Regions from separate parts of the Bacillus spongiae genome, predicted to be linked through region 1. Evidence: a T-box and tRNA genes for the amino acid it is inferred to sense, from the RefSeq annotation. Region 1 holds a T-box; the other holds one or more tRNA genes.

Evidence for each region. The T-box of region 1 lies ahead of WAK64_RS12880 (alanine--tRNA ligase). A T-box ahead of a tRNA ligase gene usually reads a tRNA of that ligase, here a tRNA-Ala.
Region 2: it has a tRNA-Ala gene. The T-box ahead of WAK64_RS12880 (alanine--tRNA ligase) is inferred to sense a tRNA for this amino acid. The anticodon was not compared.

What each region holds. Positions count from the first base shown of each region.
Region 1 covers NZ_JBBAXC010000010.1:27,949-44,657, reverse strand. Annotated here, with positions in the region: gene WAK64_RS12885 (HAD family hydrolase) at 107-781, shown strand; gene WAK64_RS12880 (alanine--tRNA ligase) at 1,377-3,230, opposite strand; T-box leader at 3,343-3,586, opposite strand; gene WAK64_RS12875 (hypothetical protein) at 3,589-3,723, opposite strand; gene WAK64_RS12870 (anaerobic ribonucleoside triphosphate reductase) at 4,465-6,327, shown strand; gene nrdG (anaerobic ribonucleoside-triphosphate reductase activating protein) at 6,324-6,782, shown strand; gene WAK64_RS12860 (DUF4386 domain-containing protein) at 7,155-7,832, shown strand; gene WAK64_RS12855 (hypothetical protein) at 7,929-8,183, opposite strand; gene WAK64_RS12850 (hypothetical protein) at 8,217-9,005, opposite strand; gene WAK64_RS12845 (RNA polymerase sigma factor) at 8,995-9,552, opposite strand; gene WAK64_RS12840 (DUF2975 domain-containing protein) at 10,167-10,655, shown strand; gene WAK64_RS12835 (helix-turn-helix domain-containing protein) at 10,672-10,878, shown strand; gene WAK64_RS12830 (GNAT family N-acetyltransferase) at 11,245-11,751, shown strand; gene WAK64_RS12825 (hypothetical protein) at 12,125-12,478, opposite strand; gene WAK64_RS12820 (hypothetical protein) at 12,822-13,286, shown strand; gene WAK64_RS12815 (metallophosphoesterase family protein) at 13,680-14,438, shown strand; gene WAK64_RS12810 (hypothetical protein) at 14,817-15,068, shown strand; gene WAK64_RS12805 (PadR family transcriptional regulator) at 15,306-15,839, opposite strand; gene WAK64_RS12800 (ABC transporter permease) at 15,911-16,663, opposite strand; gene WAK64_RS12795 (ABC transporter ATP-binding protein) at 16,660-16,709, opposite strand, start outside.
Region 2 covers NZ_JBBAXC010000009.1:50,444-67,152, forward strand. Annotated here, with positions in the region: gene WAK64_RS11935 (right-handed parallel beta-helix repeat-containing protein) at 226-1,119, shown strand; tRNA gene WAK64_RS11940 (tRNA-Ala) at 1,858-1,930, opposite strand; gene WAK64_RS11945 (beta-propeller domain-containing protein) at 3,051-5,249, shown strand; gene WAK64_RS11950 (potassium channel family protein) at 5,357-6,346, shown strand; gene WAK64_RS11955 (YugN-like family protein) at 6,343-6,747, opposite strand; gene WAK64_RS11960 (glucose-6-phosphate isomerase) at 6,899-8,248, opposite strand; gene WAK64_RS11965 (iron-containing alcohol dehydrogenase) at 8,462-9,625, opposite strand; gene WAK64_RS11970 (DUF378 domain-containing protein) at 9,758-9,994, shown strand; gene WAK64_RS11975 (aldehyde dehydrogenase) at 10,101-11,501, opposite strand; gene WAK64_RS11980 (Glu/Leu/Phe/Val family dehydrogenase) at 11,727-12,971, opposite strand; gene WAK64_RS11985 (ornithine--oxo-acid transaminase) at 13,071-14,267, opposite strand; gene pruA (L-glutamate gamma-semialdehyde dehydrogenase) at 14,346-15,890, opposite strand; gene WAK64_RS11995 (sigma 54-interacting transcriptional regulator) at 16,063-16,709, shown strand, end outside.

The DNA of each region.
Region 1 (16,709 bases):
TTATGAAATCAGTTTGTGCCTGTTAATCTAACTAGTTATGCAACAATACCATCTGACTGTCCAACTGAGGATTAATACTATGAAGTGAGAAAGGCCGTGTATTGACATGAGAGATTATCAGGCAATGATATTTGATTTAGACGATACATTACTTAATAGAGATAAAGCCGTAGAAAAAATGTTTTTAATGATTTTAGACAAGTGCTATGAGGAGGTTAACCATTCAAGAAAAAAAGAGATGCTGCAAAAATTCAAAGAATATGACCAAAGAAGGTATGGCCAAAGTGATAAAATAAATGTTTTGGAATCATTATTTGATGAATTTTCACCAAAATATAGAATGCCACGTCATGATATTCAAGATTTTTGGAATCAACATTTCCCTTATTGTTTTTCTATCAACCAAAACACTATTAATATCATAAATATTATAAAAAAGCATGTTAAAGTCGCTATTGTAACAAATGGCGCAACTCAGAGACAGAGAGCGAAAATTAATAACACGAATTTAAATAGTTGTTTTGATACAGTCATTATTTCTGAAGAAGTAGGATTTAGTAAACCTGACAAACGTATTTTTGAATTAGTATTAAACAAACTTAAAGTAGAACCGGATGCCACATTATTCGTTGGAGATGACATAGAAAGGGATATTGATGGTTGTCAAAATGTAAATATAAAGGGGATATGGTTCAACCCTTGTATGATCAACAATGAATCTGATATAAAACCATATGACGAGATCCATTCATTGGATGAATTACTGAGTTATATTATGTGAGAAAGAAATGATGGATACCTTTATAGAACATATTGAAGAAATGGTCATAGTTCTTTGTTTTTATACCTAATTATATGTAAACGATGAATAACCGAGAAAACACGACTAAATGTGTTTCTGGGTTATTTTTTATTTGTTTTATTTTTATTACGATTATGAGATGACTGCATCAATTTGGATTTAATGGGGGTAGCGTCATAAGGATTTTTAAAATAAATAGCTTAGTTTCTCTAGGTTTTTTAACCGAGAAATTAGGCTTTTGTTATAAAAAAAGAGCCTAGATTATTGTGAAAACTTCCAACATAGGGAAACCGGTGATTGTTACATCATTAAGACCGTATTTCTTAATGTGATATCCTCCCCATACAGTAGACAGGTGAAATAATGCAATCTGTTACTGTAAGGGGAGTTTTTTCATAATAATGACTAACAATTTCAAAACAGTCAAGCATCGATTGAAGACTATAGAAGAATCAGTAAATGTATCTGATTGAATAGATTGCTCGGCGGAGATAAGTATTCGTTAGCAAGCTAGCATTGACATTTATAAATGGAAACCCTACAGCATCAGCTATTGGTCCGCGTTTTGGAAATGTTAATTAATTACTCCTTTAATCCTTCTAACTCCAGCAGCAGAAGATTGTTCTTTTTTAATACTGAACTTTCCTAAGTTTGTTGTATCTTCTACATGAGGTCCTCCACATACTTCTCGACTCCAAACTTTCCCTTCGTTATCTTGTATTGTATACACCTTAACGATATTCGGATATTTATCCCAAAAATTCCCTTCAACATTACTTTCTTTCGCTTCCATTTTAAGCATCTCTGAAATATAGGTAACTGCTTTTGATGAAATCGCATCATTCACATACTTTTCCACCTCAGCTATTTGCTCTGGAGTAAGTTTTTCATCATGGTTGAAGTCAAACCGTAAACGTTCTGAAGTAATATTACTTCCTTGTTGATGAACATGATCACCTAAAACTTCCCTTAAACCAGCAAGTAATAAATGAGATACCGTGTGCAGCGCTGTTGTTTCTGTTGAATGTTCAGCTAATCCACCTTTAAATTTACCCGCAGAAGCAGTTCTGCTCTTTTCAGCATGTTTTTTTGCCGCCTCTATATAAGACGCCTTGTCCTCCATGCTATATCCGCTTTCAGTTAGAAACTCTTCCGTCAACTCCAAGGGAAACCCATATGTTTCGTAAAAATAAAAGGCATCTGCACCTGTAACTTTCCCCTTATTCTTAAGATGTTTTTGTATTTCAAATTCTCCTTGCTGTAAAGTTCTATAGAAAAGATTTTCTTCTTTATTTACTATTTCGATAACTTTCTTTTTATTTCCAATCAAATCTTCATAAGCTGTTGCTTCATCTATATAAACTTCAGACAACTTACCGACAAAATTTCCTTGTATACCTATTTTTTTACCTGCACGAATAGCCCTTCTTAATAACCTTCTGGTTATATACCCTGCATCACTATTAGCTGGCTGCGCACCATCATTAATTAGAAAAGTAGCCGCTCTCACATGATCAAGTATGATTCTAAACGACTTTAAATCGTCTGTATATTGTTTACCACTTAACTCCATCAATTTTTTCTTGGGATTAAGGAAGAAAGCCGTATTATAAATATCCTTGTCACCATTTAGGGCTGTTGCAACCCTTTCTAATCCGCCTCCATAATCAATATTGGGATTTTGCATCTTTACAAATCCTGTTTCTTCTTTTTTGTAACACATAAATACGTTGTTCCCAATTTCTAAAAACCTCTCGCTTTCAGAAGCAGGATGATCCAGTGAATCACCGCCTGGTTCAAGATCATAGAACATTTCACTATCAGGCCCACCCGGTTCACCAACAGGCATATCCAATGGACTTCCGGAACGACTCCACCAATTTTCTTTTTCATCGTATAAGAATATTTTTCCACCTCTAGATGTCCCATATTGATAAGGGTCATCTTCAATGATAGGTTCTATTCCAACTGATTTAAATTTTTCTGACCAGATTTGAATGGCTTCCGTATCTTTCTGTATATTCAAATCATCACTTCCTATAAAAGCACTAATATACAGCCTGCTGGGATCAATTCCTAATTCGATAATATGCCAATTCCAAATGGCATCGATTTGCTTTTTCTTATAATTATTTTCATTTGCTTTAAACTCCCATCGACCTATCATTTCAAAAAATGTCAGATGCGACGTATCTCCTACTTCATCAATATCCACTGTCCTTAAACACTTCTGAATATTAGCAATCTCATTACCTATCGGATGCTTTTCCCCCAATAAATATGGAACCATAGGTTGCATTCCACTTCCTGTAAACAACGTTGAGGGATCATTTTCTGGTAACAAGCTAGAAGAGGGCACTTGGCTAGCCCCTATTCCTTTCATAAAATCAATATATGATTTTCTTAACTCATCTGGTGTCATTTTCACTATGCTCAATACCTCCATTTCAATTATTATTTCTTCTCAGAAAATTATTTTGCAAATATTCAATCTAGAAGAAATAAAACAAAAAAGCCCTAAGCTGACATATTTCTTGTCAACTTAGGGCGAACTATGATGTCCGTGTTACCACCTAATTTCAGATTTCTCTGCACTCTATCAATACGGGATATCTCCGGTATTGTTTCCTGAATAACGGTGGAACTCCGTTGAAGCCTACTAAGATTCCTCTGTTCGGTTCACAGCTCCGAGACTGCTTCACTATTAGATCAATAAAGATTCGCACCAACCATCTTCTCTCTGTAAAATCCCTAATACCTACTATTTCTCATCATAGCTTTTCGTTTTAAGTTAAACCAATGCTATCACACTCAAATTGCTCCGTCAATTTAATTTTACTATATTTTATACGGTATAAGTTTGTCGATTCTACTATCAGCTTTGGCAATTCGGTTGCTTCGCATCCTCTGACTTTAGCCAAATTATAATTCTCCCCAGCCTCCATTCCACATTCCTGTTTACCTGTAAAATAATCAGGAGGATGTGCTTTGAAAAGCGCGTTGATGTTTGCTTCACTTTAAAACCCACGATTTATTGCCAATTTCACTTTGGAGTAACCAAGTATCGCGAACTACGACAAGAGGTTCGTAATTGTGGCATCTGGGATTATCCCAGCTAGTATATGGTAATAGCAGCTAAGTGATTTAAAGCCCAGGCTGCTTTTCATGTCGGTGAACTTACGTATTCACCATAGATTCAAATTCAGCATCTCCTGAAGCAACTCAATGTTGGTTTCTACTCTATTTTTCAGTTGTGACGAAACTGTGGCATCTGTTAAATAGGGTTGGCAAACAGGGGTAAGTTCAATAAAATAAAGTTAATAACACAATATATTGTGTTATAAAATTAACTATATAGGCATATGTAGTGTTTAGGTGAATGAGGGGTAAGTCGAAAATTTAAAGGAATTGTTGATAGAAAAAAACGGATACCAAAAATGATAATAAAGACAAACTATTTAAGAATCAACAGTCATCATTCTCTTGAAGGGATTGAATAGTCATATCGTATTAGTAAGGAAATTCGCCTTATTTTGTTTTTTTCTATAGTTTTGATGGTAGTATATGGGGTTATATTGCTGCAACCTTTCTGTCTCTCTATAGAAGATGGAGATTTGTTTGTTTTTTAAGTAGAAAATTATTTGAAGGCAGGGATTAATATTATGTTGGTAGATAATGAGAGAACAAAAGAGCTGTTAAAAACATTTGATGAGATTTCGAATACAACGTCTAGTGAACTATTGAATGAAAATGCAAATATGGATGGACGTTCTCCCATGGGGCAAATGAATAAATTTGGAACCGAATCGTCAAAATACTATGCGGTCACAAAACTATTGAGTGATTCAGTAAAAAATGCCATTAAAGATAACTTTATTCATATTCATGATATGGATTTTATGCCTATGGGAACGACCACCTGCTGTCAAATCCCACTCGCTAAGCTTCTAGCCAATGGGTTTAATACTGGTCATGGTTACATTCGTCCGCCTCATGGTATAAAAAGCGCTCTTGCATTAGCATCTATCATTTTACAAGCAAATCAAAATATGCAACATGGCGGACAAGCATTACCAATGTTCGATTTTGATTTAGCACCTTACGTAAGGCGAACATTTGAAAATCACCTTCAAAGGCTTAATGGATATCAAACTTTTTATAAGAAGGCAGAAAAAGAGCGGATTGCGTGGAAAGAAACAGAGGACGAGGTGTATCAGAGCTGTGAAGCGTTTATACATAACAGTAATTCAATGCATTCTCGTGGAGGTTCACAAGTTCCTTTTATATCCATTAATTATGGAACTGATACTTCGAAAGAAGGCAGAATGATTATTAAAAATATTCTTTTAGCTACTCAAAGCGGACTTGGGAAAGGAGAGACCCCCATTTTTCCCATTCAAATATTTAAAACTAAAAAAGGAGTAAATTTCGAAGAAGGTGATCCGAACTATGATATGTATCAATTAGCACTAAAAACAACAGCCATGCGCCTTTATCCTAATTTTAGCTTTATTGATGCCCCTTTTAATATTCAATATTATGATGGTACACCAAAGAGCGAGGTTTCTTATATGGGCTGTAGAACAAGAGTCATGTCAAATTTACATGGGGAAGAGAATAGTATCGAGAGAGGAAATCTGTCTTTTACTAGCATTAATCTTGTGAAAATTGCTCTTAAGAGCAACAATGAAAAACAATTCTTTGCCCTGCTTGAATCTTATTGTGATCTAGTCATTCAGCAACTATATGAACGTTATTTACATCAATGTACGAAAAAAGCTAAAGACTTTTCATTTTTATACTCTCAAGGAATTTGGAAGGGGAGCGAGGAATTACAAGGTAGGGATAGTTTGGAAACGGTCCTAAAGCAAGGTACACTGTCTATCGGCTTTATAGGCTTAGCTGAAGCATTGATGGCCTTAATGGGTTTTCACCATGGTGAAAGTGAGAAAGCGTGGACACTTGGGTATAAAATTGTACAGTTTCTACGAGAAAAAGCAGATCTTGCAACAGAAGAATATCAGCTTAATTTTTCGTTAATAGCGACACCCGCCGAAGGGTTATCTGGAAAATTCACAAAACATGATCAATTAGAATTCGGTGAAATAAAGGGTGTGACTAATCGACCTTTCTATACAAATTCATTCCATATTCCTGTTTATTACCCTATTAAAGCAATAGATAAAATTAGAAAAGAAGGTCCTTTTCATGAATTATGTAATGCTGGTCATATCACTTATATTGAGAGTGACGGTAATTTGGTTAATAATCTTTCAGCTATCGACCAGTTAGTAAAGGCGATGCATGCTAATCATATTGGCTACGGGTCAATTAATCATCCGGTGGATTATTGTAAGAATTGCAGCTACTCAGGAATTATCAATCAGGAATGTCCTGTCTGTCATACTACGGAGGAAGGAGATATTTCTAGGATTCGCAGAATTACAGGCTACTTGGTTGGGGACATGTCGAAGTGGAACTCTGCAAAAAAACAGGAAGAAAAGAATAGAGTGAGGCACCAATGAAAGTTATGAATATTTATCATGACTCTGTCGTAGACGGTGAAGGCTTAAGAACAGTCATCTTCTTTGCTGGTTGTCCACACCACTGCTTAGGTTGCCATAATCCTAAAAGTTGGGATATTCACAATGGAATTGAAATGTCCGTTAATGATATTTGTGCGGAGGTATTATTAAACCCGCTTTCTAATGTTACGTTATCTGGAGGCGAACCATTTCTCCAAGCTAGAGAAGTTAAGAAGCTTGCAAAAACATTAAAGGCAAAGAAGAAAAATATATGGATCTATTCAGGATACACATATGAGGAGCTTATTAGCAGTGAAAATACACATGTTTTGGAGTTACTAAGCCATTGTGATGTATTAGTTGATGGGCCTTTTTTATTGGAGGAAAGAGACATTTCACTTCGCTTTAGAGGAAGCAGTAATCAAAGGATCCTATCATTAAAAAAGCTACAATGAATATTCATAGTGATTTTTGTATACAATCTCTGTTATTTTTTTTCGAGTAAATGTCGTTGGAATTGACAATCGTTTTTTAATACTTTATTAAATAAGGCTACTTAATACTTCTTTAACTTTTCAAATGCTAAAATGAACATTGCAAATACAATTAGACAAAGAATATTTGAGCTATTAGTACTCGGGGCAGGTGACAGCATACCGAGTAAGAACGAAGTTTCAGAGATTTAAGTAACTTGTATAAGAGAAATAGGAATAATTCCTCAGAGTAGACCATATATAATACCTGTATAAATGATTGATAGGACGTAAAGAGAAGGAAGTTTATAGAAAAGGGAATATATATAAATACAATACTATGAGGAGGATGGAATGTTGGCTTCCAACAGGAAAACAGCTACTACATTTGGAATATTATTAATCTTTGGATTAGTATCTGGCATTCTATCATCAGTTCCAGCTTTAGAACGACCGGAATATCTTGGAACATTAGCTTTAATTAAAAACCAAGTATTGATGGCTGTATTTTTTCAATTTATGATGGCGACTGTATATGTGTGTATCGCGGTTATAGTATATCCAATCATTAAGAAATATAATGCTAAATTGGCCCTTGGGTATTTCGGGTTTAGAATTATTGGAGCAGCCTTTCTTTTTGTTGGAATCGTTTCACTGTTATTACTTTTATTCATAAGTGAACGTTTTGTTATCGAAGGCCAACCGAGTCCATCCTATTACGAAACAATAGGAGAATTGCTTAGAGCGTATAGAGATGGGTTGAATCATATCGGAATGATACTTCCTTGGAGTTTAGGTGGTTTAATCTTATACTATTGCTCTTTTCGGATAAAATTATTTCCTCACTGGCTTTCAGTATGGGGGATAATTGGCTGTACGTTTACTCTTATAGCTACGTTTTTATTGATGTTTGATGTAATTGAAATAATAACACCCCTTTATTTTATCATGAATGCACCAACAGCAATATTTGAGTTAGTTCTGGCTATTTATCTGTTGATTAAAGGCTTCAATCCGTTAGTAGAAGATTAACATTATAAATAAAAGAAAACTTGTTACAATCGCTTCCCATATAGAAAAACACACCCTAATGCTAGATAGGGTGTGTTTTTTGTTTCTTTAATAAAGTCAAAATAATTCTTTCTGTTTTGGCAACAAACGATTGCCTAGTTTGGAAGGAAAACAATGCCCCACCATAATTTCAGAAGGATAATAAGCTAAATGATTCACTTCATCTAACAAGGTGAAGTGAGATTCAAGATAATCTTCATCAGATGCATGTTTAAAACTACTATGCGATAAGAAGAATGCTTGTGATGAAAGGTTATTGATTAATTTTGAGTAAACACGAAGGATATACATCCCTATTGACTTGCTTCTCAAAGGGGGAAAACAACCACCAAGGCTTATAAAAGTCTATAGCTGTGAAATATCAATAAAACGACTATTTTTCATTTTTTTGACTTGCTGAATGAAGAATAATATTGATAGTACAAAGGTAATGACATAAAAAATAAATGGCTTTGTTTCAAAATAAGATATGGCTCCCTCATTCATCATATATATAAAGGTGAAAGCAGTCCAACTAATGACGAGTGATGGGACGGCAATGGGACCTTTTACTTTTTGTGTCACCCACAATCCAATTGATGCTACTAATGAAAATGGGATGATCCAGTATAGTAACATTTTCGAAACAATTAGCTGCCCTTCTCCAAATAGACTTAACAAAGTAATAAGGATAATGTTTAATATGAAATTATAGACCCCAATAACAACCATTTTCGCTAGCATTTGTTGTTGAGCAGTGTATTTAAAGGTTAATTCCAATTCGAGCACGTTTTCGTCTCTACCTTTAAAGATTTGAAGCAATCCTATTAAAAATGGGACTGGTGAGAGTAACATGATTGTAAAGTATGGGTTGCTATTATTCGTTATAGCTAGAAGTAATCCAATGACAAAAAAGACTAAATTTGCCGACCAAAAGGATTTTTCAATATGGAATAGCTCAGATGCTGATAATTTGATGAGTCTAGATAGCTGATTTATACTTGTGTTTTCCTGCTGTTGAGGTACGTATTGTCTTAGTTCTTCAATCGTATGGAACATTTCTTCATCACTTGGAAATTCTACTGAAAAATCTTGTAATAATGGGAAGTTCTCAAGCTCTTCATCCACTTTATATATATCTTGTTTATCCCTCAAACGAAATACTCCCTTCTAGCGTCTTTTTTAGTTTGGCTAACCCTTGTTTCAGTCGTGATTTTACGGTTGAAGCATTTGTATTTGTGACCTTAGCGATCTCACTTATTTTTAAATCATGATAATATTTTAAGATGATGGCTTCACTTTGGTAATCTGGTAGTTCGTAAATAAGCTCTTTCATTTGTTGTCGTTTTTCATTTTTTTCAAACGTAGCATATACATCTTCCTTTCTATTAACATTCAATCGTTCTTCATACTCATCTGTTTGAGTGAACTGCTGATAAGCCTTTGATCGAAAATAGTCTCGACAATGGTTAACAGCTATCGTTAGTAGCCATGTAGGAAAGGTAGCTTTAAATGAAAACGAAGGAAGAGCTTTCATCATTTTAATAAATACCTCTTGTGTTAAGTCGTAAGCAGTATGTTTATCTCCAACCCTTCGATAGACAAATGCGTACACGGTTTTATAATGTCTTTCGACTAGAACCTCCATAGAGGCTTGATCCCCAGATTGTATTTCTTTAATTAGTTCCTCATCCGTCCGCAATATATTCACCTCAGTTAGTTTAACGAAATATTTTTAAAAAAAGTTTTACGAAACAACATATTTTAAAAAATCTTCAATTTAAACTTGTATGTTATAAGTTTCCAATTATTAAATAAAAACTAAAACTATACTTTGTTACCCCATTCACTTGTATTGTTCGTATTTCTTTGAAATTAAACACTTTATTTGAAATAAATCTGAATGAACCATAAAAAAGATAATGCGCTGGTATCGGCAATTCCTACAAATGTATTTTTCTTGAGGATAACTATGAAATAAGAATAACTTGCATTCTGGAGTTGGAAATTTCTAAATCAAGTAAATGGAATATAAAGAGGATCCCTTAGGAACTTTATGTATTTTAATGGTGAGAGGGAAGTATTGTAGTTATAAAACAGTAGATTACAAAGCAGACGATTAATCTATTTTATAGAAGGACTAATTTGTCCTTCTGAATAAAGGTCATCGTATATAAAGGGACGCTAGAGTCGCATACTAGAAAAACCAAAATTATGTTATTAATAATAGTAATAATTGTTAATTGATAATTTTTTATTGATTAACGATAAATATGAGAGTATATTATAAGAAAATATATGAAAAGAGGTTTTTCTATGAACAAAAGAAGCATTCCATATATATTAAATTTCACGCTAGTTATGGGGATATTGATAACACTTATGCTTCTATTAGGAACACCGTTAATCCTTACTGCTTTTTTTAAAAGTCAGTATCAATTATTAGATCAAAATTTAGTATGGATCGTTACAATTTGTATCTATTTATGTGCTGCCCCTTATGTTTTATCATTATTTAAACTAAGAAAAATAGCTGGTTTAGTCGTAAAAAGAAAGCCTTTCTCTAATGAAAATGTAAAGGCACTAAAAGTAATCGCAGTAAGTTCTTTTAGCGAAATAGTCATTTTTATAGGGTGTGTAAGTTACTTAAAGCTTTCCGTTAATTTTTTCAAAGATGTTCTGTTGGCAGGACCACTACTAATTGTTATTTTCATTTGTGTGACGATAGGACTGTTATGCTTGGTTTTAGCTCAATTATTAGAAGTAGCTATAAATATAAAGGAAGAAAACGACAAAACCATATAGTAAAGGAAGAGTGAAGATGCCGATTGTTGTGAATCTTGACGTCGTAATGGCAAAGAGAAAGATGAGTTCTACAGAGCTCTCAGAAAGACTCGGCATTACGATGGCCAACCTATCTATTCTAAAAAATAATAAGGCAAAAGCGGTTCGATTTTCTACTTTAGAATCTTTATGTGAAATATTAAATTGCCAGCCTGGAGATATACTTGCGTATGAAGAAAAATAATTACTATGTTTAAATGAGTGAGAATCACCGTATTCGACTGTAATAATAAAATAATGGGGAGTCTCTTACAGATTACTAGTAGATTGTAAGTGACTTTTCTCCAGAGTGAGGAACAGCTTTTTTATCTTTGAAAAGAGGTTCTTTAGGTTAAAAGGGAAGGGATATTGATTACCAATGGATGTTATATTTTACATGCCATATTTAAACATAGGTAAACAACTAATTTTGAGAAAAAATCACGTATTTTTTCCGAATATTGTTATAATAAAATAAGCTAAAGGATCTTCTACTATTTTTTAAGGCTTTAAAAAAAGATAAGGACATTGGAACAAATGAATCGAGTAATAATAGATGGTAGGTGTAGTGATGGAAATCGTTTATGAAACAGAGCGCTTATATTTAGGTGTATTTGATGAATCACATGCAGAAGCAATGAAAACGTTTTGGGGAAACGAAGACGTCATGAAATTTTGTGATGGAGCAACGAAACATGAAAAATTCCCTCAAATAATAAAGATATATAGAGAGATACATCAGACAAATGACTTATCTGTTTATGCTGTTCAAGAGAAAGCGTCTAGCATGATTATTGGGGCCGCAGGTTTTAATATCACAAAATCAATGGAAAAAATTGAGTTAATTTTTCATTTTAGTCAATCGACGTGGGGAAAAGGGTTTGCTACAGAAGCTGTCATTGCTTGCTTAAACATGGCAAGAAAAGATGGTCGTGTTTCGGTTATTACAGCATCTGCAGATCCACGAAATCTAGCATCACTAAACATATTAGAGAAAGTTGGCTTTCAATATAAAGGGACAAAATGGTTTGATGAAATACAGCAAGAGGAACCCTACTATGAATATCATTTATTGTAATCCAATAAACCAACCTGGGAGAAGGCAAGGTCCAGTCTGGATGAGATTAAAAAATCCATTGGATTTGCGTTTGGTTGGATAAAAACGAATAGCGACGTCGAAATATGATAGTCGTTTTTTTCACCAATTATAGCGTGAACAATGAATTCTTTTTAAAGGATTACACTTGTTAAATAGCTTAGGTAGTCTAGGTGATTGAAGTTATAAATAGAAAATTTCTAATTATAAATGAGCAGGGTTCTCTAGACGATTAGAAAATGGTATGTAAGATTTATAAAGACATGACTAATTAAATTTGATTGGTGAATTGATAATTGATGACTCATTAGAAAGGTAGGGTTGTATCAAATAGATACAACCCTATTTTTATTGCCTATTCAAATACTTTCACTACTGCAACTTCAAAATCTAGTAGATCATTATTATTTTGATCAAGTAATGCTACATTAAATAAATACTCTCCTGTTTTTTTAAACGTTCCGATGATGTTAGCACAAGTGTTTAAAATAGCAGGTTCAAAAATATGAACACCCACTTCGTTAAAATCAATTGATGTTCCATCAGCAAATACAAAATCTATATCTTCAACTTGGTCACGGTTTCCTAAAGCTACTAATACTTTTGTTTCTCTATCTAGATCAACAGTTGAAAAAACGCAAACTTGAATAAACTCTTGCACGTCTACTTCTGCGTTAATTGGTTCCTTCAAACGAACACAAAAAGACAATATGAATTCACCTCCTTTGCGGGAATTAATATAATGTATGTTTTTATTTTCATTTAGCTTGGACAGAAAACCTATATTATAGTTTTTATTAAAATTGCAAGAGTTAGATTATAGAGTAATAGGGAAACAAACATAATGTAGGTGTTAAAACCAATACATCATTTGAACACCTAAAAAGGGTATATCTATTTTTAATTTAGATATGGGGAATTCGTACTGCTTCACAAAACTATTTGAGCGAGGAATAAAAATCTATCGATGGAGTATAGAATAGAGTTTCACTTGGCTAGGCATACTAGTTTATATAAAATAAAATGTTTAGAAGGTGATTTCAATCGCTCAGTTGGTCTTATGGCTCATGCTGATTCTCCCATGGTTAACATTGTTTTTCTTGAATCAACGATCAATAAAACGCTTTATGCCTGTAGCGATTTTTGCGTCGCTTCTTGTTACGATGGTCTTTGAAATGGGTTATGTATTTAATTGGTGGGTTGTAGATGAAGTTATTGTGCCATGGGGACATATTACGAGTTTTCCGTTAACCTATGGTGTATTTATTCCAGGAACGATTTGGATTTTTCGGTTTACGTTTGATAAATCTTTTTTTGTTTATATACTCACAAATGCGATTACGGATGCAGCTTATGCCTTTATCGGACTCAAAATATTAATTTCTTTTGGTATTTATGAATTAAAAGGAATGGGGCATTTCGGTATTTTTATCATCATGATGATTTTAGCGTTAATTATTTACGTTTACCAAAAATGGCAAGATAAAATAATGAATGGAACGAATAAAGAATCATAACATTACTGATAATCTTTTGTATTAGAAGGTGAAAAACAACTCATCGATTGAAGTTAAGAATGTAGAAGTTTATGAAGAAGTGGACAAGAGAGAGGGTTAATGGTTGGTAACATAGAACTGCTCTTGATGTTTAATCTCAAGAAATTTATTGAAAACGACCAATAGGGGAAACTGCCCTTAGAACTGTACATTATTGAACATCGTCAAACCCAAAGGATACTTCATCGCAATCTCTTACCTCAATGTTCACTGTACTCATTAATATAATTATTTTATTGTAAAGAGGCTATCTAGGTCATCTTCCTCATATTATGAATCTAAACAGAGAGCTAACTAGATTACTAGGCGAACATTTATTTGAAAGTACATAATAGGGAAAAGGAGATGAATGAAATGAATATTGCCGCCCTTTACGATATTCATGGAAACTTGCCTGCCTTAAATGCCGTCTTAGGTGAGATCGAAAAAAGTGAGGTTGATTTAATTGTAATTGGGGGAGATATTGTCTCAGGACCGATGCCGCAGCAAGTGCTGGAACGTCTATTTCAGCTAAAACACCGGATTCTTTATCTTCGAGGAAATGGAGATCGGGAAGTTGTGACAGCCTACGACGGTCATCCCCTTACTGAGGAATTATCAGAAAAAGCAGTCGAGCTGACAAATTGGGTTGCAGCACAGATTTCAAAAAAAGAGAGAGATTTTTTAGCCAACTTACCTGAACAACAAATTCTTCAAATTCCTAAGGTAGGAGAGGTACTGTTTTGCCATGCAACTCCTCGTAGCGACGAAGAAATTTTCACTCCAATTACCTCACATAATCGGCTTATTCCTATGTTCGAAGGGATTAATCAACAAATTATTGTATGTGGTCATACTCATCTACAATTTGAGCGGAGGGTTGGATCAAGAAAAATCATAAATGCTGGTAGTGTTGGCATGCCCTTTGCTCACTCTTCAGGTGCATACTGGCTTCATTTACATTCAGAAGGGTACAAATTTAGACGTACTGAATTTGATGGGGAAGAAGCCGCTCGCCTAATAAAAGCAGCAGGTAGTCCTCAGTGTGAGGAGTTTACGAAAAACAATGTGTTGAAGGTTCCGGCTGTAAATGACGCCATTGGTTTCTTAGAAGAACTGACAAAGAAAAGATAATGGGATTTGTATAGTAGAGGAACATGATTTTGATTAACAGTCGGTTTATGAAGGAGTATGTATAGGGTAAGAAGGGCGATTCAATTTGAGCTGACACATATCTTTGTACTAAAAAAGATATTATGATCCTTCGTTCCGTATCCTCTCCTAAAAATGCGATAATGAACTCTATCGGTCTACTTTAAAGTAGGCTTTGTTTTGTTTTTTAAGAATAATCTCTCCTATTTAAATAGGCAAATCCCTCTATCGCTAAACGGGTTTATTTTATGGCGCCCACTACTAATATCTATAAAAGCCCGTTTATTGGTTGCCTAGAACGAAATATTGATACTTTTCATATTTTATAGAGAAAGATGCTTTTATAAGGAGGGGAGAAAAATGGGGAAATCTTCTGAAACAAAAGCATGTTGTCCATGTACTGGAGCAGGTATTGCGTTAGGGCTTGGTTCATTAGGTATCGCTCTTGTCATTGCAGTCGCATTAGTAGCACTTGCATTTGGAGGAGGAGCAGCAACAACAGCGGCTATTATTGTTTTAATCATTAGTGCAATCTTTGCTATTGCCGCTCTGGTTTTAGTGACACTATTAGTGTTAGCCTGTTTGTCGAGTCTTCAAGGGAAGAAAAGTTAGTTTTAAAGCGATAAAAGCTCGAGTTAGTTATATAAGAGAGTCGATGATGGCTCTTTTATATAATTAATTCTTACTTTATATTTTATGTCGTAGGGAGTTGGCATAGTGAGGTGTTTTTTTAATTGAACCTCTGACGTTTTATCATTTAGGAAGTCCTCTTCTAGGAGCTAAATACATAATAAATGAAAGGAAGCTTCAGAAGAAGTTTCCTTTCAAAGGTGAACAAGAGGGTGACAGTCATCTACCTTTTGTGTAGATCGATAGTAATTTATCAATATAGTCAATTTGAAGCTCATATTGAAGATAAATGTTCTCAAATGTAAGTCTTGTGATTTCATCTATTTCAGTATGCGCTTTTTTCGCTTGTTCACCTGCTCTTTGTCGTTCAAGCTGCTTATTTAAACCATCTTTTTGTTTCCGTAATGTTTCAATGATTTCGTCAGGTGACAGTTCATTCAAAAATCCAATGGCGGTATACAGTTTACTAGGCAATAATACAGAGGAATCCGTTAAGGTTTGTTTTGCTAATGTGATAAATTCTTCTTCCCCTTTATCGACAATTTTATATATTGCTTTTGAACGGTTCCCTGTTTGTTCAATTGAGTCAATCTCAATGAGCCCTTCCTTTTCCATCTTTTTTAGTGCGTGGTAAATGGAGCCTGGAAGAATTCCCGCCCATAAGTCTGTTTGACTCATTTCTAAAATTTGTTGAATTTCATATCCTGACATAGGTTTCATTTTAAGTAAACCTAAAACCATTAATCTAGCCATTTACATTCACCTCAACATAAAATATTCAATGTTGAGTATAATTGTATCATAATTTTCAAACAAGGGAAATATTATGCAGAAGTCTTTCGTAAGCGAATGTTGATACGTTGCTTTTCATCCCATTTAAAAGTAAAAACAGATAGGAGTACAGTTGCAAGAAAATAAACAGACACGATGAACATCCCACTGTACAAGTTATCGTAGCTCCTATCCAAGATGCCGTTAAATCCCTTTACATAGTATTCAAATGGCAAGTACTTCCCAATTAAGAGGAGCCAATCAGGTGCATTTGGAAGGCGATAAAAAGCTTCACTCATAAAGATCATGGGGATTTGAATTAGATTGGCATAAATATTTATTTGTCCTTCGTTACTCGCTAAGTTCGCCAAAAGGAAACCGATACTAGTAAAGCATAGGATGCCGAGAATAATGAATGAAGATGTAGTTGTTACACTAATGAAGGTAATGTCGATATTGAAATATATGATCCCAAACACCCATATGATGGAGGTGATGATAAAACCTAGTATTGTTCGGGCTGCCACCATAATGAAAACGAATGAAATAACAGGCATTGGTGTTAATTTTAGTAGTTTATAAACGCCTTTATTTCGCTGAGAATGAATTTGAAAAGCAATTCCTTGCATCCCCCAGAAGATTGTACTGACAGCTGTTACACCTGTAAGAATCTTGATGTCAGTAGAAGCACCGTCGAAAAATATACTTAATAAAAGCATAAGGATAATAGGAAATACTAATGCATAAAATACACTTATTTTATCTCTTAACGAGTGTATAATCATTGATTTAAAGATGATGTTCATCTTTTTTCCTCCTCCATTAGCTTTAAATATAATTTTTCTAGGTGGT
Region 2 (16,709 bases), on a different contig from region 1:
AGACGTATAACTTGACCGCTTTGCTCAAGTTTTCGGGGCGCTTCACTATTTCGATCAATCTGTCGTTACCGCAAAACATTCCGACCCAATGATTGCAGCGTTAATGGCGTATAGAAGACGAATGAGATTAGTAGTTAGAACGCACATTTACCCTCTTTGTACAAGCAGTCTTAGCGCTTCTTTCATATATTTTAGTAAGGCCAAGTATGAAGGGAGGTTTACAATATGGTATTACGGATTGTACCTACTATGTTTCCAACGGTTCAGGATGCGATTAATGCTTCAAGCCCGGGGGATAGTATACAGATTCTCGCTGGAAAGTTCGATGGGTTTGAGGTAGACGTGGAAAATTTAAAAATATTTGGATGTGGGATTGGTCGGACGATTATTGCGGGTGCTCCAGCGCAGGGAACCAGTGACGGTGTGGTAGTGAGTGCAGACCGAACGACATTACAAGGATTTACGGTGCAAGGATTTAGTGATAGTGGCGTTATCATAGTATCAACTAATAATGTTCTTAAAAAAATTGAAGTTAAGTTTAATACTTCAAGGGGAATTTTTGAGCTTTCGGGTGCTAATCTAATTATTAACTGCATTGCTTCCAATAATAGTTTAGGAATGGATATAATGGGGACTCCTGCTTCTTGCCTTATTAACTGCATTAGTACTCAAAATGCAGTTAATGGTTATTTTATGTTTACAGGTAATTTAATTAACAGTAGTGCAAGTGAAAATAATAATGGTGCTGGTATTTTTGTTGGTTCTCCATCTACAATTTTAGGTAATGAGGTTCTTAAAAACAACGGGCCGGGAATAGAGATAACCAGTATATTAATTAATATAATTGATAATAAAGTGTGTAATAATGAGAGAAGTGGAATTGAATTAGATGCGATTAGTGAGAACGTCATAGATTCCAATCTTGTACGGAACAACGGCACTGAAGATACAGACGCAGGTATCCTCGTTAATTCAGGCGCAACTGACAACACCATCCGCTTCAACAAAGCGAGAAATAACTTCGAATTTGACATCGAAGCAATACCACCTGCCGATATAGCTAACACCTTCGATGGCAACAAATGCGGAAATAGTGACCCGCCTGGACTGTGTACCTAAACGAACACTAGGCGTGTCAACACGACGCGCCCTTTTTGTGCACTCCATTTGGTCTAAAATTTCTATAGTCTACACTTCTATTCGGCAATAAACAAGTCAAGATAGCATTAATATTAAGGTAGTAATAGGGAGCCTTGTTAAATTAACACCCTAATACAAAAAGCCCAATAAACAATTCTGATGTTTAACGGAGCTAATAAATACTTTTCGAATTCCTTGTAAGCAAATAACCCATAGTAATAAATGAGATGTGATTTTTTGTGAACGTCTCTAAAAAGCAAAAAACGACGCGGTACCTCATATAGCCGAAAAACCGCGTCGTTAGAAAACTATTATTATGTTGGGGGTTAAAGAATATCCAATAAAATAGGTTATGAATTTAATATCTAAACAAGGTATTCCATACATCAGATACTTTCCCATGAAAAATTCGTTCTTTTATTATACCGAAATGATAAAACTAAGTTAGCACTCCGTAAATTTTGTTTTTGTTTAAAATCAAGAAAATTTTCAAATATGACTTTTACTGATTCTTTTTTAATGGTCTTTTCTGCTTTTCTTTTATTGGGTTGTCGCTTGAATACTTTCTTTTTTTCATCAAAGAAATCTAAAGACAAAAAAACACCCCATTCATTCTATGATTTAGAATAAACGGAGTGTTTCCGTCAAAACTTGATTGAAACTAAACAGCAAACTCGTTTTGACATAGTATTGTATAAACGCTGTTAAATTAAGGTATGGAGCATAGCGGGATCGAACCGCTGACCTCTACACTGCCAGTGTAGCGCTCTCCCAGCTGAGCTAATGCCCCGTAATAAAATATTGAAAAGTCACCCGCTAAGCGAACGACTGCTTATCAACTCTTATTTGCTAGATTTATTATAACTGATAGACCCTCAACACTTCAATAAAAAGTTGCATAACACAGTAGTAATCAAGCAAACAAACCCCCTCGGAAACTCGATCACCAGAAAATCTATTTCATATTTTATCGCTTCTGTTACGACCTGTTAGTGAAGATATCATAGATTAAAAGAAGAATTATTCATATAACGAATTCATACTTGATGCAAAAATGAAGCAGGCTTGGCTAATCACTATCATGCTTTTAGAATTTTATAAATAATAGCCTACTTTCTTTCACATAGACTAGCGTTGACTCAATAAAAGAAGATCAAAACGATTACAGCATTATTGCACCTATGGAGATACAATCGATAATAGCTACACGTATTCCCCCCCCTTCGACCACTCTAGAAAATCTATGTAAAGCACTAGTGAGTAAACCATAAATTATCTATATCCCAAATAGCTTATTAGTCTCTACAATACAGAAAAGGGGTTACTCTTTTCGTGCTCTATAAGGCTATCAACTTGAATTTCATTCTCGTAAATTTCATCTGTATTATTCTCTATCTTCAAATAAAATTTCGTTGACTTCCCCTGTAAATCTAAAGCTCTCATACTAGTCCACCGTAGCATAACAACCAACAAGAAATAAAAAAGCTTTTTGGAAATTTACTAATTATCTAGAGACATTAACATTCGTTAATATATAGGGTTCCATAATCGCTTCCTCATTACATCCCATTTCCGTAAATAAGGAGCTCCTATTCCAATTATCTTATGTTCTGGAGACGTGTTGTAATTGTGTTTATCAGCCATTTTTTAGTTTAGTTACAATTAAATACATTAATTTTTCGTCACACTACTCCAAATCAACAGTTGAAATTGTTTTGAAAGAAGGCCGCAACGCTTTCCACATTAAATCATTTTTAGTTAAGGATACCTGCTTCAACATTTAGAACTTCTTTATAAATGAAAGCGATTTGATCACTATGCCCATTTTTTTAATATGCTGTAACATTTAGATTATTCTTCCGTCTATTTCTTTAAAGGAAAACCTTTTCAACATGACAGGAGGAGAAGAAATGAAAAAATGGTTACTATATAGTAGTATGATTGTTTTGTTATCCATAGCGTCCTACTGGATCTTTTCTGTTTCCCAGAAGCCTTCCTTAAAAGCGGTTTTGGAAAACAATACAGAGGAAACCATCGTTTCATCCAATAAAGTGTGGGAGTTAGATTTTTCAACCAAAATGGATGAAGAGACCGTGACAAATGACAACATTTATGTAAAAAATGAGCGTGGTGAGGTGATACCTGTTTCACTAGCATTAAGTGAGGATAAGAAGCATGTCAAGGTGTCACCTCCTAAAGATGGTTACGACCCCGACGCCGCTTACACTTTACATGTTACCGATAATATACAATCGCTAACAGGAGAGAAGATACGTGAGGGGACAGAGATTACGTTTAAAGTCATTCCAGAGCTTCCGACATTTAGTTCAAAAGAAGAATTAAATCAATATTTTCTGACTGTATTAAAGCAAAAAGAAAAGAATTCTTTCTTTCCATCAATAGAAGAGGAAACTTTGGAATTTTCTAATGCCGATAAAGCGGAAGATTCTAGTAATGGCTATTCTGAAACAAATAATCAAGTGGAAGGTGTTGATGAAGCAGACACTGTAAAAACAGATGGAAATTATATTTATCAGTTAACGAACAGATCGTTAGTCATAACAGACACAAGTGATCCATCAAACCTTTCGATTGCCTCGACAATAGCATTTGACGATACTACTTCTCCTAGAGAGTTATTTTTGTATGATGAGACACTTATAATTATCGGAGAAAGTTGGAATTTAAAAAATAACAAAGCAATTGATCGTTCCATTCCAGTTGACTATCCACCGTTTCACGGTTCGATGAATGCTTATATATATGATGTTTCTGACCAATCGAACCCCGAGCTGATTCGCGAGATTGGCTTAGAAGGGAATTATGTAACGGCGAGAAAGGTTGATTCTTACGTTTATTTAGTCGCGAATCATTATCCTAATTATAGAACATTAGAATACGATAAAGATAACGACCTTAGGCCACAATTCTATGATTCCGTACAAGGAAAGAAGATGACACCCATTAATTATGATGAGATTAAATTCTTACCTGAATCATATGAAGCGAATTACACCATCCTAACAGCGATTGATGTCACAAGCCCTAAGACAGAGGTATTTATTGAAGCTTATTTAGGAGGTGGTCAACAGATTTATATGTCTCAAGAAAATTTATATATTGCTGCTTCGAAGTATGCAAAGAAGACTGAAATAGACAAACAATGGCCATCACCTAACACCGAAATTTATAAGTTTTCTGTCAATAAAACAAACATTGATTTTGTCAGTTTGGCTGAAGTGAATGGAACTATTTTAAATCAATTTAGTATGGATGAGCATGATGGGTATTTTCGAGTTGCTACAACGAAGCATTCTTCCACAGGGGTGTTCGATGATGAACAATCTACCAATAATCTCTATATATTAAATGAAAATATGAAGCATGTTGGAGCTGTGGAAGATTTAGCGAAAGGGGAACGAATTTACTCAGTCCGTTTTATGGGGAAAAAGGCGTATGTCGTCACGTTTAAGCAAGTGGACCCACTTTTTGTAATAGATGTTGCGGAACCGACTGCACCTGAAGTGTTAGGAGAGTTAAAAATTCCTGGTTTCAGTACGTACTTACACCCCTATGATGAAAAACATATCATTGGATTTGGACATGATACAACCCTTATCTATGACGAAAAAAACCCTTCAGTGGAACCAAGAGTTCAAACAGGTGGAATGAAGATCTCCTTATTTGACATTACAAATTTCGAAAATCCGAAAGAAATAGCCACTGAAATTATTGGGGATACCGGCACATATTCAAATTTGCTTTATGACCATAAAGCTCTTCTTCATCACAAAGAGAAGGACCTATTCGCATTTCCGATTTCAGTCTATCTTAATAAAGAGGTAACGTCCATTGAGGAAGGGTTGGACTTTAAAGGAGCACTCGTCTATGAAATTTCTCCTGAGAAGGGAATTACACAAAAAGCAAGCCTATCGTTAATTGGGCAACAATTAGATGGGAAATCTGAGAAAGACTATGGGGGATATAGGGAAAACGAAATTCAACGGTTACTTTATATTCAAAATGATCTGTATGCCCTTTCAAACCGCCAAATCGGTGTGTATGATCTTACAACATGGAAAGAAAAAGATTTATTAACAATTAAATAATATAGAAGGACCAATTCTTTTGGAATTGGTTCTTTTCCTATTTCAATTTAGTTATGGAATCCTTCAGCTTCGTCCATAATGGAAAATGAATGGAGGAAGGAAACCGTATGCTTCAGTTTTATCATCAATTTTCTCGTTGGCCGATGGTTATTCGTGTTTTATTAATGGCATTGGGTGTTATCTTCTTATTTGGTTTTTCAATTCACCTCGTTGAGCCAGAGACGTTCCCCTCCATTATTGAAGGGGTTTGGTGGGCCATCATTACAGCTTCCACTGTTGGGTACGGAGATTTATATCCCGTTACCTTCACAGGGCGTGTACTTGCTGTACTTTTAATATTATTAGGTGCGGGATTTCTTAGTACGTATTTTGTTTCACTAGCGACTACAGCCGTGATGACTCAACACGCCCACCTAGCAGGAAAAGGAGCATTTAAATTGCAAAAACATATCGTCATCGTTGGGTGGAATGAACGAGCAAAAGAGTTAATTGAACAAATTTCAACCGTACGCAAGAATGGTGAAATTGTCCTAATAGATGAAACATTAAAACAAAACCCCTTTTCAAATCACCACATTCATTTTATTAAAGGAAAACCGTTTGAAGATGATGTGTTATTGAAAGCAAGTATACAAGAAGCAGATATCGCCATCATTACGGCAGATCAAAATCAGACAGAAGTTCACGCTGACATGGGGTCCGTTTTAACGTTACTAGCCATAAAGGGGTTAAACCCAGACCTTTATTGTGTTGCCGAAATCTTAACGGCTGAACAAGTCATTAACGCAAAACGGGCTGGTGCAAATGAAGTGATTCAATCAAATAAACAAACAAGTTATGTCATGATGAATAGTGTTGTTTCCCATGGAATGAGTTCGGCTATTTTAGCCATGCTTGACCAAGTGAAGGGAAGTAAAGTTCAATTGGTGCCTGCAAGAGAAGAATGGTTTGGGAAGACATTCCAACAACTTAGTGTCCATCTTCTTGAACAACATACGCTCCTGCTCGGTGTTAAGAGGGGGGAAGAAACAATTGTAAATCCCCCCTTACACGAAATTATTTCAGAAGGAAATGAACTATTTGTCCTTTGTGATTAATGTAAGAGAACACTCTCTACTTCTTTCACACATTGCTTCCCAGCCTCAATGTACTCTTCTGGGAAGCTCGCATCTTTATCTTGTGGTTCTGAAAACTGATTGATTATACCGGAAAATGTTCCAGCGTCAGCATAATCATCTAACCCTCTTTGATAAGTATGAGCTAGCAGAAATGGTTTACCAAATTTCACCGAAACACTACGTGAATCAAGTTGTCCATCAATGGCTTTAAAAGGAATACGTAAAAACTGATATCCCCCTTCTTTACCTAATTTATAATCAAAATATCCGTGATCATAATCCCAATTTCCTCCAATCGTATACCCTAGCGGCTCTAACTCTTGTTCCAATTTATAAAGTTGAAATGTCTGACCTTCTAGCCTTGAAGGAACTTCTATCATTTGTCTAACTCCTTCCCTTTTTCGTTTAGCATCTCCCTTTCAATCAATATCATGCACGATGACTTCTGCATTGCAAACTGGGTAGATTGGTCATTGGATGTATTCACACATAAAAAAGTGCGATTCTCTTATGAGAACCGCACTTTTCTTTTTATTTTAAGCGTTTTTCTAATTCTGCTTTCTTTTCTTCAAATCCAGGTTTACCAAGTAGAGCGAACATATTCACTTTATATGCTTCGACTCCAGGCTGGTCAAATGGATTCACTCCCAGTAAATACCCACTCATCGCACATGCTTTTTCGAAAAAGTATACAAGATAACCGAATGTATAAGCATTCATTTCTGGGATTTCAACAATTAAGTTTGGTACCCCTCCATCTGTGTGGGCAAGGAGTGTTCCTTCAAAGGCTTTATTGTTCACAAAATCAACGGTTTCACCCGCAAGATAATTTAAGCCATCAAGGTCACTCTCTGCTTCTTCAATCGTTAATTCATGCCTTGGTTTATCTACTTTAATTACCGTTTCAAATAAATCACGACGTCCTTCTTGAACGTATTGACCTAATGAGTGAAGGTCAGTAGAAAAATTAGCTGAAGAAGGGAAAATTCCTTTTTGATCTTTTCCTTCACTTTCTCCAAATAACTGCTTCCACCATTCTGAGAAATATTGCAAGCCTGGTTCATAATTAATCAGCATTTCAATTGTTTTCCCTTTGTTGTATAAAACGTTACGAACAGCTGCATACTGATACGCTAGGTTTTGCTCGAGCTCTGATTTACTAAATTCCTCGCGAGCGTCTTGTGCCCCTTTCATCATTGCCTCGATATCAACACCACTCACTGCAATTGGTAGTAACCCAACAGCAGTTAGGACTGAATAGCGTCCCCCTACGTCGTCGGGTACAACGAAGGTTTCAAAGCCCTCTTCCGTTGCAAGGGTTTTTAATGCACCTTTTGCTTTGTCCGTTGTTGCATAAATACGACCTTTTGCTTCTTGTTTTCCGTATTTTTCTTCAAGTAGCTTTCGGAATATCCTGAATGCAATTGCCGGCTCTGTTGTGGTTCCTGACTTTGAAATAACATTAATGGAAAAGTCTTTCCCTTCCAGTAAGTCCATTAAATCTTTCATGTATGTAGAGCTAATATTGTTTCCTACAAATAACACTTGAGGAGTATTACGCTTTTCGCCTGGTAATTCATTATAAAAGCTATGATTAAGCATTTCAATTGCCGCGCGAGCACCTAGATACGACCCGCCGATTCCAATTACTAAAAGAATGTCTGAATCCTTCTGTATTTTGGCTGAAGAAGTAAGGATTCTAGAGAATTCTTCCCTATCGTAATTTTCAGGTAGATCAATCCATCCTAAATAGTCATTTCCAGCACCTGTTTTTTCATGTAAGGAGTGGTGCGCAACTTTTACTGCATCTCTTAAATATGTCACTTCGTGTTCACCAAAGAATGGGAGAGCTTTTGAATAATCAAAACGAACATGTGTCATGTTAGATTCCTCCATATATCATTTTTTCTCTTTCACTTTATCGAAAGCGAACAAGATAATCAAGAAAGCCCTTCCTATGTAAGCGGATTCAGTATGAATTTTTTCTAACAAATTTTCATATTGGAACAGAATAGATCGCTATAGAAGAACTTTTTCTTTCCACTCGAAAAATTTTCCATAAAAAAAGGACCTTTGTAAAAAGGTCCGCTTTTTTTATAATGATGCACGCAAAATGGCTAAAACATCTTCCTTATTTAATGGATTAAAGTTTCCAAAATCACCATTTACAACGGTTTTCTCTGCCATTACGTCCAGCTGACTATCGTCAATATCATACTCAACAAGTCGTGTTGGGGCTCCGAGAGAGCTCCAGAATGTACGTAGCGCTTCAATTCCTTCTAAGCCAATTTCCTCATCCGTTTTCCCTTCAGGACTCACATTAAAAACTCGCTTGGCAAGCTGTGCAAATCGAGCTGGATTTACCTTTAGATTATGCTTCATCCAATTTGGGAATAAAATGGCTAGTCCACCTGCATGAGGGATGTCATACACAGCGGAAACAGCATGTTCAATATTATGTGTCGCCCAATCACCACGATAGCCCATTTGAAGCATACCGTTTAACGCAATGGTTCCGGAATACAAAATCGTTTCACGTAATGAAACATCTTCAAGGTTATCCATCAGTGAAGGACCTACCTCTATAACAGTTTGAAGAACAGATTCGCATAAACGATCTTGTAGAACAGTGTTCGTACTGTTATGGAAATATTGCTCTAATACATGAGCCATCATATCAACCATACCATAAATGGTATGATCCTTCGGTACAGTTACCGTATTTTTCGGCTCTAAAATAGAGAATTTCGGAAATACTAATGGACTTCCCCAACCATACTTTTCATTTGTTTCCCAATTTGTAATGACACTTCCAGCATTCATTTCTGAACCGGTAGCCGCAAGGGTAAGAACCGTTCCTAAAGGCAGTGCGTCTTGTGGAAGTGCTTTTTTAGTCACAAGATCCCAAGCATCTCCATCATATTTTGCACCTGCTGCTATCGCCTTCGTGCAGTCGATTACACTTCCCCCACCTACGGCTAACAGAAACTCAATCCCCTCGGACTTACAGATTTCTACACCTTTATGGACCGTTGTTAAACGAGGGTTCGGCTCGACACCAGATAGTTCAAAGATTTCCGCGTTTATTTCATTTAAATTTGAGATAACTCTATCATAAAGCCCACTCCGTTTAATGCTTCCGCCACCATACACAAGCAAAACCTTTTGCCCATATGAAGGAATTTCTGTTTTTAATTGCTCTAATTGGTTATCACCAAAAATTAGTTTCGTTGGATTATAAAATGTAAAGTTTTCCATTTTTTCGCCTCCCTAGCTTACATTATTGACTACTCTTATATCTTTTGCAAAAAATTTGCTCTTATGAGTGCAGTATAATTTCTACTTAGTTTCACACACTATTCATGAACCAATCTATAAGGAGGAATTCTAATGAGTGCTACTCAACGTATTGCACTGGTTCTAACAATTATAGGGGCGATTAACTGGGGTCTGATTGGTTTCTTTCAGTTTGATTTAGTGGCCTCTATATTCGGTGGACAAACAAGTGCGCTTTCCCGTATTATTTTCGGACTTGTCGGTATTGCCGGTCTTGTAAACCTTGGACTTTTATTTAAACCATCCGAGGAACTTGAACACGAACCAGAAACAAGACCTACTCGACCATAATGAGAACGACGTTTAGCAGTTAATCTGACTTAAGCAATATTAACAGTTAGCTGCAGACTATAAACAACAAAGGGTGGCATTTATCTGCCACCCTTTGCCTTAGTTACTACCCCATCAATTTTTTAATAATCTTCAACCCGTTCTTAGCGTTTGGATATCTAAAAGAAAAATCGAAAAGATTCGTTTGCTTTAACACACTTTTATAATGTGAAAAGGTTGAAAAGCTATTTTTTCCGTGATAATTCCCCATTCCACTTTCTCCAACCCCACCAAATGGTAAATAAGGTGTTGCTATATGCATCAATGTATCATTAATACAACCCCCACCATATGAAATAGTAGTGGTTATTCTTTTTTGAAGTTCCGCATCTTTTGTAAACAGGTATAAAGCAAGTGGTTTTGGTCGACCATTTACAAAATCAATTACTTCATCAATTGATTCATACTCTAGTATCGGTAAAACAGGACCAAAGATTTCCTCCTGCATGACAGGAGAGTCTAGTCGATCTGGACTAATCAGCGTAGGTTCAATTTTATGAAGGGTTTGATCAACATTCCCACCAAATAGTATTTTTCCATCCTTTAAATACGACTTCACTCGATTGAAATGTCGCTCATTTACGATTTTCCCATATGTTTCATTTTGAATTGGATTTACTCCGTAAAAACGATGAATGGCTTTTTGAAGCTCTAAAATAAAATCGTCTTTTATACTTTTATGAACATATAAATAGTCTGGTGCTATACATGTTTGTCCTACGTTTGTTAACTTTCCAAAAGCCACCCGTTTTGCAGCAAGCGATAAGTCTACATCATGATGGACAATACAAGGGCTTTTCCCCCCTAGTTCTAACGTTACAGGGGTTAAATGCTTTGATGCTGCTTCCATCACTATTTTCCCTACTGGAACACTGCCTGTAAAGAAGATATAATCAAACTTTTGTTCTAACAGCTGCTGGGTCTCTTCTACTCCACCCTCTACTACATGTAGAAAACCAGAATCAAAATGAGGATTGACTATTTTCACTAGTACCGCTGATAAATTTGGCGTTAATTCAGACGGTTTTAATATAACGGTATTACCCGCTGCAATGGCTCCTAGCATTGGTGAAACGGCTAATTGAAATGGATAATTCCATGGCGCGATAACAAGGGTTGTACCGTAAGGCTCTGGTACTTGGACACCTTTCGTTCCAAAATGTGTTAATGCTGTTTTCACCTTCTTTGGCTTAGCCCATTTTTTAAAATTCTTTAAAAGGTGTTTAATTTCATCCTTAATAATAGCAATTTCAGTCATATAAGCTTCTGTTTCAGATTTATTCAAATCTTTTTTTAGTGCTAATAAAATATCATTCTCATGCTCGTCAATTAATGTTTGAAGTTTCTTTAATGTCATTTCTCGTTCAATCAATGGGCGCGTTTTCCCTGTGGCAAAATAGGATTGTTGAAGTTGAAATAACCCTTCTATTGGCTGAGTAGCTACATCTTCTACCATTAATGGATTCATCTTTCCACTCCTTTTTTAGTCTCATAAAAAGAAACTACTTCTATAGATAGAAAATTATTGTACAATATTTTCGTTTAAATGTTTAAACCTTTAAATTAAATATACGTTGTTTTTTTTCATTCGTCAATATTAATACGTATGCACTCTCTAATACAATTACACTTAAAGGGTAAAAAAACCGAAAAAAAGACAAACTTTCTATTTGAAAGTTTGCCTATATAATGATTATACCCACCCTCTAAAGCGAGAAGCTTCAGCCATTTTCCGAGCACCAACCATATATGCAGCTAAGCGCATGTTTACTCTTCTGTTGCTCGCTGTTTCATATACATTGTTAAAGGCTTCGACAAGTTTAGCTTTCAACTTTTCATTTACTTCCTCTTCTGTCCAATAGTAGCCTTGGTTATTTTGTACCCATTCGAAGTAGGATACCGTCACGCCTCCTGCACTAGCAAGTACATCTGGGACAAGAAGGATTCCTCTATCAGAAAGAATTTTCGTCGCATCAAATGTAGTAGGGCCATTTGCCGCCTCCACAACGATAGGCGCTTTTATAAGGTGTGCATTGTCGGCAGTAATTTGGTTTGCCACTGCAGCTGGAACAAGAATATCACATTCAAGCTCTAGTAGCTCCTTGTTTGAAATCGTGTTGTCGAATAGGGTTGTTACCGTACCGAAGCTATCACGGCGGTCGAGTAAGTAATCAATATCTAAGCCGTTCGGATCGTATAGTCCCCCATGAGCATCCGAAATCGCTACGACCTTTGCTCCTGCATCATGCATAAATTTTGCTAAATAACTGCCCGCATTTCCAAACCCTTGAACAACGACACGGGCTCCTTTTATTTGAATTCCACGCTTTTTGGCTGCTTCTTCAATACAAATTGTAACTCCTTGCGCTGTCGCTTTTTCACGGCCTTGTGAACCGCCAAGTACGAGTGGCTTTCCTGTAATAAATCCGGGTGAATCATTCTCCCGTAAACGACTATACTCATCCATCATCCAGGCCATAATTTGTGAATTCGTGTAAACATCAGGAGCAGGAATGTCTTTCGTAGGACCAACAATCTGACTGATAGCGCGAACATATCCACGGCTTAGTCTTTCAATTTCATTCATTGACATCGTACGTGGGTCGCAAATGATACCACCCTTTCCTCCACCATAAGGAAGGTCAACAATACCACATTTTAAACTCATCCACATCGATAGGGCTTTCACTTCTTCTTCATCTACTTCTGGATGGAAGCGAACTCCTCCTTTTGTGGGGCCAACAGCATCATTATGCTGTGCGCGGTAACCAGTAAATACCTTTATTTCACCGTCATCCATTCTCACCGGAATACGAACCGTGAGCATACGAATTGGCTCTTTAAGAAGTTCATATACTTCTTCACCGTAGCCAAGTTTTGTTAATGCATCTTCTATAACATGTTGTGTAGAAGTGAACAGATTTAAATTTTCTCCCATTGCATTTCGCCTCTTTATAAGTGTGATCTAGAACGAAGATATTGTAACATATGCGTTATGAATTATCTCGCTTTATCAGTGTATAATAATCAATTTTTTCTACTTTTGTAAAACATTTTTAATTTTATTTATTGCCCAGTCAAGTTCTTCCTCTGAAATAATAAGTGGTGGAGCAAATCGAATGACTGTATCATGTGTTTCTTTACATAAAAGACCTGCTTCTTTCAACTGTTCACAATAAGGGCGAGCAGCTTCTGTTAATTCCACTCCAATGAATAACCCTCTACCACGTACCTCTTTAATAATAGGGTTATCAATTTCTCTCAGCTTACTCATAAAGTTTTCACCAAGACGGAGTGACCGATTAGCAAGGTCTTCCTCAATAAGCACATCAAGAGAGGCAACAGATACAGCACATGCAACCGGATTGCCACCAAAAGTAGATCCATGAGAACCTGGGTTAAAGACACCAAGAACACTTTTATTTGCGGCAACACATGAAATAGGGAAGACGCCTCCACCTAGAGCTTTTCCTAAAATATACATGTCAGGGTCAACATTTTCCCATTCACAAGCAAACATTTTTCCTGAGCGAGCAAGTCCTGCTTGAATTTCATCTGCTATAAATAACACATTGTTTTCTTTACATAATTCATAAGCTGCTTTTAAGAAGCCTTCTGGCGGAATGACAATTCCAGCTTCCCCTTGAATCGGTTCAAATAAAAATGCCGCAGTATTTGGAGTAATAGCTGCTCTAAGTGCCTCAATATCCCCATAAGGAATTAAATTTATGCCTGGAAGCATCGGTCCAAACCCACGTTTATACTCCACTTCTGATGAAAGCGAGACGGCTGTCATCGTACGGCCGTGGAAGTTTCCGTTACAAGCAATAATTTCAGCACAATTCTCTTCAACGCCTTTGACGTCATAAGCCCAGCGGCGAGCAGCTTTAACAGCTGTTTCAACTGCTTCTGCACCTGTATTCATTGGGAGCGCCATCTCTTTATTGGTTAATTTACAAATCTTTTCATACCAAGGTCCAAGTTGATCATTGTGAAACGCGCGAGAAGTAAGCGTTACACGGTCTACTTGGTCTTTTAGCGCTTGGATAATTTTAGGGTGGCGGTGCCCTTGGTTAACTGCTGAATATGCACTTAACATATCCATATATTTGTTTCCCTCTGGGTCTTTTACCCAAACTCCTTCAGCTTCCGAAATCACAATAGGGAGAGGGTGATAATTATTAGCTCCAAATTGTTCCGTTTGTTCAATAATGGATGATGTTTGTGTAGTCATTGAAATTCCTCCTAATCCATGGATCCTCTATTGCTTTATAAAGATGAGAGCCTTTCTTTCGAAAGACTCTTATACTTCTTAAAGCATTTCAGATGTTGTTTTTGCTTGCATATGAAGAGTTAAATAGTCTGGTCCACCAGCTTTGGAATCTGTTCCACTCATATTGAATCCACCGAATGGTTGGTAACCAACAATAGCTCCAGTACAACCACGATTGAAGTATAAATTTCCAACATGGAAATCTTCCCTTGCTTTTTCAATATGGTCGCGATTATTCGTGATCACAGCCCCTGTTAAGCCATACTCCGTATTATTTGCAATTTCAATAGCTTCATCGAAATCTTTCGCTTTAGTGAATCCTACAACAGGTCCAAATATTTCTTCTTTCATTAAACGAGCGTCCTGTGAAAGATCAGCAAAGACAGTCGGTTTCACGAAGTATCCTTTTGAATCGTCTCCTTCGCCACCAGCCATTAACCGGCCTTCTTGTTTCCCAATTTCGATATAGCTCATGATTTTGTTATAAGCTGATTGGTCAATCACTGGTCCTGCAAAATTCGTATTATCCACTGGATCTCCAACAGTTAACTCATTCGTAAGTTCTACAACGCGCTCTAATACGGAATCATATACTTCTTCAAGTACAATTGCACGTGAACAAGCCGAGCATTTTTGGCCTGAGAAGCCAAAAGCAGAGGCAACAATTGATTGAGCAGCTAATTCAAGATCAGCATCTTTATCAACTACAATGGTATCTTTTCCACCCATCTCCGCAATTACTCGCTTAAGCCAGATTTGACCTTCATTTACTTTCGATGCACGCTCATAAATACGAGTACCTACATCACGAGAACCTGTGAAAGAGATAAAGCGCGTTTTCGGGTGGTCGACTAAGTAGTCACCTACTTCAGCTCCACTTCCTGGAATGAAGTTCAATACTCCATTTGGAAGACCTGCTTCTTCCATTACTTCTACAAACTTCGCTGCCACCACTGGTGTAGTAGATGCCGGCTTCAATAGAACCGTATTACCTGTGACAATCGCCGCTACAGCTGTTCCAGCCATAATCGCAAACGGGAAGTTCCATGGAGAAATAATGACTCCTACGCCAAGTGGAACGTAATTATATTGATTGTATTCTCCCGGACGACTTTCCAATTTATGTCCATTTTTCATTTCTAACATTTGTCGACCGTAATATTCTAAAAAGTCAATTGCCTCAGCCGTATCTGCATCAGCTTCTCTCCAAGGCTTTCCTGCTTCTTTCGTTAATAGGGCAGAAAATTCGTCCTTACGACGACGGATAATAGCCGCTGCACGGAACAAAATATCTGCACGTGCTTCAGGCTTATATTTTCTCCATGTTCCAAATGTCTCATAGGCAATATTCATCGCTTTTTCAGCAAGATCCTGGTTAGCTTTTGAAACATAGCCAATAATTTCTTCTTTATTTGCAGGGTTACGGGAGACAATTTTTTCTTCTGTTACAATTTTTTCTCCCCCAATTACAAGTGGATAGTGTTCTCCAAGGTAGCTACCAACAAGCTTTAGCCCTTCTTGATAAGCTACTTGATTTTGTTCATTTGTAAAATCAGTAAATGGTTCGTGTTTGTATGGAATCATCGTACATTTCCTCCTCAAATTCATTTCATATTAAAAACAAACAAAACTAGAATCAACATATGCAAAAATTATTTGCACAAAGAAAACCCTTACATATATAATAATGCAAAAGAACGTTGCGTTTTTCAAGTTTTTTTTCTTTAAGATTTTGCATTTTATGAAGGAGTATCCTATGATGAAGAATGAGAACTTATTATATATTTACCAAGAACTAGTTGAAAAATTAGAGTCAGGTGTTCATGTCATTGATATCGAAGGGAATACCGTCATTTACAATCGGAAAATGATGGAAATTGAAGGTATGTCAATAGAAGATGTACTCGACAAAAATATTTTAGACGTATTCCATTTTGAACGTGATGAAGAAAGCACCCTTCTACAAGTACTCAACAGCGGACAAAGTAGCCTAAATATAAAACAAACATATTTTACTAAAAAAGGACAAGAAATCACAACAATTAATAATACTTATCCACTTTACTCTTCTGGGAAATGTATCGGGGCAATTGAGATTGCCAAAGATGTGACAAAGGTGGAACGGTTATTAAAGGAACAACTGTCGAAGAAAGAAGAATATACATTTAACTCTATCGTTGGTAGCTCCGACTCTATTCAAGAAGTCATTGAAAACAGTAGGCATGCAGCCACAGCCCCTTCCTCTATATTATTAATTGGGGAGACAGGGACAGGGAAAGAGATGATTGCTCAATCCATTCATAATGAAAGCTTTAGACGAAACAAGGCATTCCTTATTCATCATTGTGAGTCCATTTTGCCAACCCAAAGTGAAGATGTGCTTTTTGGAGACAAGGGAATGAT